2 regions of the Nocardiopsis sp. L17-MgMaSL7 genome follow, and region 2 is predicted to be linked to the other one. Evidence: riboswitches for the same ligand, from Rfam matches in the RefSeq annotation. Region 2 holds a riboswitch; the other holds the start of a gene.

Region 1 (3,534 bases), on a different contig from region 2:
AGGACCTTGCGGGCTGATACCTGGCCAAAACCCCGATTCTCGGGGCGCTCGGACGCCTTCACCCCGTCCGGCGCCGCTAGAATTGGCGCAGCCCGGCCCGGGGCCTGACGGCGCTCCTCCCCCATCGCACGGCCCGGGCGGCAAACATCCGCGCGGCCGGAGCATCGGACCGGTGGAGGTCGTCCCCGCGACCCGCGCTGTACAGCACCCCTTTGACCCGCCGGTCGACCGTGCACACGGGACCGGCGGCCCCATCAGGACGGAGGACGGCGCCCTCTCCCGGGAAGCTCCCGGGCCAGCGCCCGACAACATGGCCAAGTCAGTAGGCTCCTACATCTTCAACGCGGTGCGCGGCGGGGCCGTCGGCACCTCCGAGGCACTGCCCGGCATCAGCGGCGGCACGGTCGCACTGATGGTCGGCCTCTACGACAAGCTGATCGGTGGCGCGGGCCACGTGGTCAGCGGCATCAAGCGCTACGTCACGGACGTGCCCCGGGGGCGCGGCAAGGAGCGCGCCCAGGAGCAGTTCCGCCAGGTGGACTGGTCGGTGCTCGTCCCCGCCCTCATCGGTATGGCCCTCGCGCTCGTCCTGGCCGCCGTCTTCCTCGCCCCGCTGGTGGAGGCGCACGCCCAGTACGCGTACGCGCTGTTCTTCGGTCTGGTCCTGGCCTGCCTGTGGATCCCCTACACCGGCGCGGGCAAGAAGTGGAGGGCCTGGCACTACGCGGTGGCCCTCGTCTTCGCCGCGCTCGCCTTCACGCTCACCGGCCTGCCCGGCGCCAACCTGCCCACGCACCCGGTGGTGGTCTTCTTCGCGGCGGCCGTCGCGATCTGCGCTCTGGTACTGCCGGGCCTGTCGGGTTCCTTCATCCTGCTGACCCTGGGCCTGTACGAGCCGACCATGGCCGCCCTGCGCGCGGCCGACCTGCCCTACATCACCGTCTTCGTGCTCGGCATGATCACCGGTCTGGCCCTGTTCGTGAAGGTGCTCCAGTTCCTGCTGGAGAACCACCACCACATCACCCTCGTGGTACTCACCGGCCTGATGGCCGGTTCGCTGCGCGCCCTGTGGCCGTGGCAGGACGAGAACCGCGACCTGCTGCCGATGACCGACGTCCCCGTCACGGTCGCCTTCGCCGTCGGCGGCTTCGTGGTGGTCGTCGGCATGATCATCTGGGAGCAGCGCAAGCACGCCCAGCAGGCGCGGGTGGAGACCCACCACCACAACGTCACCGTCTGACCGTCCACTACAGTCGGAAACACCACAAACCAACAGTGATGCCGGGGCCGCGAGGCCCCGGCGGCGCGGGGTGCCGGAGAGACTCCTCCCGGCTGAGAGCACACCCGTCGAACCTGCCCTAGTTCGTACTAGCGAAGGAACGCCAATGAGCGCGTACAACGTCGTGTCCATAGCCGGAAGCGACCCCAGCGGGGGTGCCGGCGTCCAGGCCGACCTGAAGTCGTTCTCCGCCCACGGAGTCTTCGGGATGACCGTGGTGACGGCGTTGACCGCCCAGTCCACACGCGGGGTCACCGGGGTACACGGTGTCCCCGCGTCCTTCGTCACCGACCAGATGGACACCCTGTTCACCGACGCCACCGTGCACGCGGTCAAGGTGGGGATGCTGTCCACGTCCGAGGTCACCGAGGCGGTCGCGGCCGCCGTGGACCGCTACGGACTGCCGCACGTGGTCGTGGACCCCGTGATGGTGGCCAAGAGCGGCGACCGCCTCCTGGAGAGGTCGGCGATCGAGGCGCTGCGCACCGTCCTGCTGCCGCGCGCCGACCTGCTCACCCCGAACCTGCCCGAGGCCGCCGACCTGCTCGGCGAGACGGAAGCCACCAGCCTGAAGGAGATGCGCGGGCAGGCCGAACGCCTCCTGGAACTCGGACCGCGCCGCGTCCTGCTCAAGGGCGGCCATCTGCCCGGTGAGGAGAGCGTCGACCTGCTGGTCGACGGTGTCTCGGAGCCGGTGGAGTTCCGTGCCGACCGCGTGGCCACCCGCAACACCCACGGCACCGGCTGCACCCTCTCCTCCTCGATCGCCGCCCTGCTCCCCCAGCGTCCGGACGCGGTGGCCGCCGTCGCCGACGCCAAGGCCTACCTCACCGAGGCCCTGCGCCGCGCCGACGAGATCGATGCTGGCGGCGGCCAGGGGCCGGTGCACCACTTCCACGCCTGGTGGTAGCGGACCGGGGGTACGCGAAGGGGGGACCGGCCGTGGCGGCCGGTCCCCCCTGTCGTCGGCCCGGGGACCCGTCCCCCGGCCGAGCGCGGACTACTTGCTGACGTCGTCCATGATCACGTCCGGGTTCCGCCAGTCCTTGTGGTTGAAGAACTTACGCGTCTCCGAGGTGATCAGCCCGGAGAGCAGGATCAGACCCACCAGGTTGGGCAGCGCCATGAGACCGTTGGCGATGTCGCTGAAGAGCCACACCGAGTCGAGGTTGGCCACCGAGCCCACGAAGATGATGGCGATGAAGAGCAGGCGGTAGGGCAGGACCATGCGTCGGCCGCCGAGGAACTCCACGCAGCGCTCACCGTAGTAGGACCAGCCCAGCAGGGTGCTGAAGGCGAACACCGTGACGGAGAGGGCCACGATCACGGCACCGGCCGACCCCATCGCGGGGCTGATCGCGCCCAGTCCCTCGGTCATGGCCTGCGAGGTGAGCAGCGAACCGTCTTCGGCCCCCTCCACCTGCCACACCCCGGTCACGATGATGACCAGGCAGGTCATGCTGACCACGATGATGGTGTCGATGAAGGTCTGGGTCATGGAGACCATGGCCTGACGGACCGGCTGGGTGGTCTTGGCTGCGGCGGCCGCGATTCCGCCGGTGCCCAGGCCGGACTCGTTAGAGAAGATGCCGCGCGCGAAGCCCAACTGGATAGCGAGCAGGACACCGGCTCCGGCGAACCCTCCCGTCGCCGCGGTTCCTGTGAAGGCGGAGGTGACGACCAGCTGGAGGGCCGGCAGCAGCGCCTGCCAGTTGGCAGCGAGCACGACCAGGCAGATGCCGACGTAACCGATGATCATGATCGGGACGAGGGCCGAGGTGACACGACCGATGCTCTTGATGCCGCCGAGGATGACGGCGCCTGCGCCGACCATGAGAATCAGCCCGATGATCCACGTCTCGACACCAGTGACGCTGTTCATCTGCTGCGCGACCGTGTTGGCCTGGGTCCCGTTGCCGATACCGAAGGCCGCGATGGCGCCGAAGACCGCGAAGGAGACACCGAGGATGGTCCCGAAGCGGCCGCCGACACCGTACTTCAGGTAGTACATCGGGCCGCCGCTCTGCTCGCCCTTGGCGTCCGTGCGACGGAACTTCACGCCCATCAGGGCTTCGCTGTACTTGGTGGCCATGCCGAAGATCCCCATGACCCACATCCAGAACAGCGCACCGGGGCCGCCGATTCCGATGGCCAGGGCGGCTCCGGCGATGTTGCCCACACCGACGGTCGCGGCGAGCGCGGTGCTGAGCGCCTGGTAGTGCGAGATGTCGCCCTCGACCGTCTCGTCCTCCTTC
Region 2 (3,534 bases):
CGGCGGGAGGCGGCCGCGTTCCTCGCCAACGTCAGCCACGAGACCGGTGGACTGGTGCACATCAAGGAGACCAACGAGGCCAACTACCCGCACTACTGCGACTGGAGCCAGCCCTTCGGCTGCCCGGCCGGACAGTCCGCCTACTACGGCAAGGGCCCGATCCAGCTGAGCTGGAACTACAACTACAAGGCCGCCGGTGACGCCCTCGGCATCGACCTGCTGAACAACCCCTACCTGGTCGAGCAGGACGCCGCGATCGCCTGGCGGACCGGCCTCTGGTTCTGGAACACCCAGCCCGGCGCCGGAACGATGTCGGGGCACACCGCCATCGTCGACGGTCACGGCTTCGGCGAGTCGATCCGCTCCATCAACGGCTCGATCGAGTGCAACGGCGGCAACCCGGGACAGGTGCAGAGCCGTATCAACACGTTCACGCACTTCACCCAGATCCTCGGCACCACCACGGGGTCGAACCTGAGCTGCTGATTCCCGGGTGCGTCCAGGCACCCGTGACGGCACCCCGAGCGGGGGTGCGACCGGCGACCACCGTCGGGCGCGCCCCCGCTCCGGCGTTCCCGGACCCTCCGCGGCCTGTCCGGCGCCGGTGCGTTCGCGTCCCACAGGAGGGAAGGTCTTCACCACTCGTCACGTTTGCCCCATAATGGAGGCAATCCGACAGGGGAGCGCGTGAGCGCTGAGAGTGCGGCACCCGGCCGCAGACCCTTACACACCTGATCTGGGTCATGCCAGCGAAGGAAGTCATAGGAAACCGCCACCGAGGCGTGCGCGTGCGCGCGCCCGGCTGGCGCTCTTGGCCACATGGGCCCTCGTCACCCCGACGAAGGGACATCAACCACCATGAGTACCGAAAGCGGCCGTGAGACCGGTCCCGGAACCGCCGCCCGGCCCACGGGCACCGTCCAGGAGGTCCTGGCGAAGTTCCGGAGCTGGCGCACCGTCGACATCGTCGTGGCCGCAGTGATCGGCGTCGCGGTCGGCGTCGTCTTCTGGCTGTGGAACATCGTCTGGTCGGTCACCACACCGCTGTTCGTCGCCTTCCCGCCCGGGCAGGCCGTCGTCTACGGCATGTGGCTGATCTCCGGCGTGCTCGGCGGCCTCATCATCCGCAAGCCCGGCGCGGCCCTGCTCACCTCGATCGCGGCCGCCTCCGTCTCGGCCGTGCTGGGCACCCAGTGGGGGATCATGGTCGTCCTCGACGGCGCCCTCCAGGGGCTGCTGCCCGAGCTGGTCTTCCTCGCCTTCGCCTACCGGCGCTGGAACATGGGCGTGGCCGTGCTCGCCGCCGCCGTCGCCGGGCTCTCCCCGGCCATCCGGGACAACATCGCCTACAACGTCACCTGGCCGATCGAGTACCAGCTCACCTACGGGGTGATCGTGGTCCTCAGTGCGGCTGCCATCGCGGGCGTGGGCGCCCGGCTGCTCACCACCGCGCTGGCCCGGGCCGGTGCGCTGGCCCCCTTCCCCTCGGCCAGGGGCTGACCCGTGACCCGACCCGACACAGGCGGTGCGCGCGTCGAACTCTCCGGCTGGGGATGGCGGCACTCGGGCCGCGACGACCACGCCCTGCGCGGGGTGGACCTGACCGTCGAACCGGGGGAGAGGGTCCTGCTGCTCGGCGCCTCGGGTGCGGGCAAGTCGACCCTGCTGCACTCCCTGGCCGGGCTCACCGGTGAGGACGGCGCCATCAGCGGCGAGCAGGAGGGATCGCTGCTCGTGGACGGCGCGCCCGCCGACCGCGGCCGGGGCGGCGTCGGGCTGGTGAGCCAGGACCCCGAGACCCAGCTCGTGATGGCCCGCGCCGGGGACGACGTCGCGTTCGGACTGGAGAACCTGGGGGTGGAGCCCGGACTCATCTGGCCGCGGGTCGAGCGCTCCCTGGCGGAGGTCGGCTTCCCCTACGGACTCCGGCACTCCACGGGCGCGCTCTCCGGCGGCGAGAAGCAGCGCCTGGTGATCGCCGGTGCGCTGGCCATGCGGCCGCGCCTGCTGCTCCTGGACGAACCCACCGCCAACCTCGACCCGGCCGGTGCCGTGCTCGTGCGCGACCTGCTCTCCCGCCTGCTCGGCGAGACCCGGGCCACCCTCGTGCTGGTCGAACACCGGGTGGCGGACGTCGTGGACCTGGTGGACCGGGTGGTGGTGGTCGAACCCGGCGGGGGAGTGATCGCGGACGGAACCCCGGCACGGGTGTTCGCCGAACACGGTCGCTCCCTGGCCGAACAGGGCGTGTGGATCCCCGGCAACGAGCCCGCCCCCGAACTCGCGCCCGGCCCCGGCGGCGGACCGCTGGTGGAGACCGTGGACGTCACCGCACGCACCCCCTTCCAGGTGGGTGTGCGCGCCGCGCCCCGGCGCGCGGTGCTCGACGACGTGAACCTCACCCTGTGCGCGGGGACCGCGACCGCCCTGACCGGCCCCAACGGGGCTGGCAAGTCCACACTCCTGACCATGCTGGCCGGGCTGTCCCGCCCGCACCGGGGACAGGTGCTGCCGCGCGGTCCGCTGGCCGAGGCGGACCGGCGTCCTCTGGTGCGCTGGCCGGCACGCCGTCTGGCCCGCCACGTGGGCACGGTGTTCCAGCACGCCGAGGACCAGTTCGTCACCGCCACGGTCCGCGACGAACTCCGTTTCGCGCCGCTGCGGGCCGGGATGGGCGAGACCGAGACCGACGCCTGGGTGGGTGAGCTGATGGAACGGCTGCGGCTGACCCGGTTGGCCGAGGTGCACCCCTACACGCTCTCCGGCGGAGAGAAGCGGCGCCTCTCGGTGGCGACCGCGCTCAGCTCCGGCCCCTCACACGCCCCGGACCTGCTGGTCCTGGACGAACCCACCTTCGGCCAGGACACCCGCACCTGGACGGAGCTGGTGGAGCTGCTCGGCGTCCTGCGCGCCGAGGGGCGGGCCGTGGTCATGGCCACCCACGACGAACTCCTCCTGCGCCGTCTGACGGACGTGGAGGTGCGGGTGGCCGACGGGCGCGCGGCACCCCTGGAGACGGCCGCCGCGGCGGGAGAGGGGGGCGTGTGAGTTCCCAGCACACGCACCGATCCATGGGAGGGGACACCCTCACCCTGGACGTGCCCGAGGGCGGCGGTGCCCGCTACTGGCTCACCGGCCTGAACCCGGCCGCCAAGCTCCTGGCGGCGCTGGCGATCGGGATCGGACTGATCCCGGCGGTGGACGCCGTCACCGGAGGAGTCGTGCTGCTCGCGGTACTGCTCACGGTGCCGTTCAGCGGGGTGGACCGGCGCACACTGCTGATCCTGGGCGGACCGTTCCTGCTCATGGGTCTCAGCAGCGGTGCGGTCAACTACCTGTACGGCGAGCACGGCCTGGAGGGCGCCGTGGGCGCGGCGGTGCGCCTGCTGACCATCGCCCTGCCCGGGCTGCTCGCCGCGATCAGCAGCGACCCCACGGAGATGTCCGACGGCCTCGTGCAGCGCCTCCGGGTGCCCGAACGGCCCGCGATGGGCGTGCTCGCCGCGCTGCGGCTCATCCCGCTGCTCGCCGACC

The links. A riboswitch is a leader RNA that binds a small molecule or an ion and turns the genes downstream of it on or off. The one in region 2 is predicted to bind thiamine pyrophosphate.
Region 1: another riboswitch for thiamine pyrophosphate. It lies ahead of thiD (bifunctional hydroxymethylpyrimidine kinase/phosphomethylpyrimidine kinase); the one in region 2 lies ahead of BDW27_RS10555 (ECF transporter S component).

What each region holds. Positions count from the first base shown of each region.
Region 1 is NZ_QGTF01000001.1:330,863-334,396, forward strand. Features, by position in the region: gene BDW27_RS01415 (DUF368 domain-containing protein) at 311-1,240, shown strand; TPP riboswitch at 1,297-1,397, shown strand; gene thiD (bifunctional hydroxymethylpyrimidine kinase/phosphomethylpyrimidine kinase) at 1,386-2,189, shown strand; gene BDW27_RS01425 (sodium:alanine symporter family protein) at 2,280-3,534, opposite strand, start outside.
Region 2 is NZ_QGTF01000005.1:142,070-145,603, reverse strand. Features, by position in the region: gene BDW27_RS10560 (glycoside hydrolase family 19 protein) at 1-486, shown strand, start outside; TPP riboswitch at 668-775, shown strand; gene BDW27_RS10555 (ECF transporter S component) at 859-1,500, shown strand; gene BDW27_RS10550 (ABC transporter ATP-binding protein) at 1,504-3,048, shown strand; gene BDW27_RS10545 (energy-coupling factor transporter transmembrane protein EcfT) at 3,072-3,534, shown strand, end outside.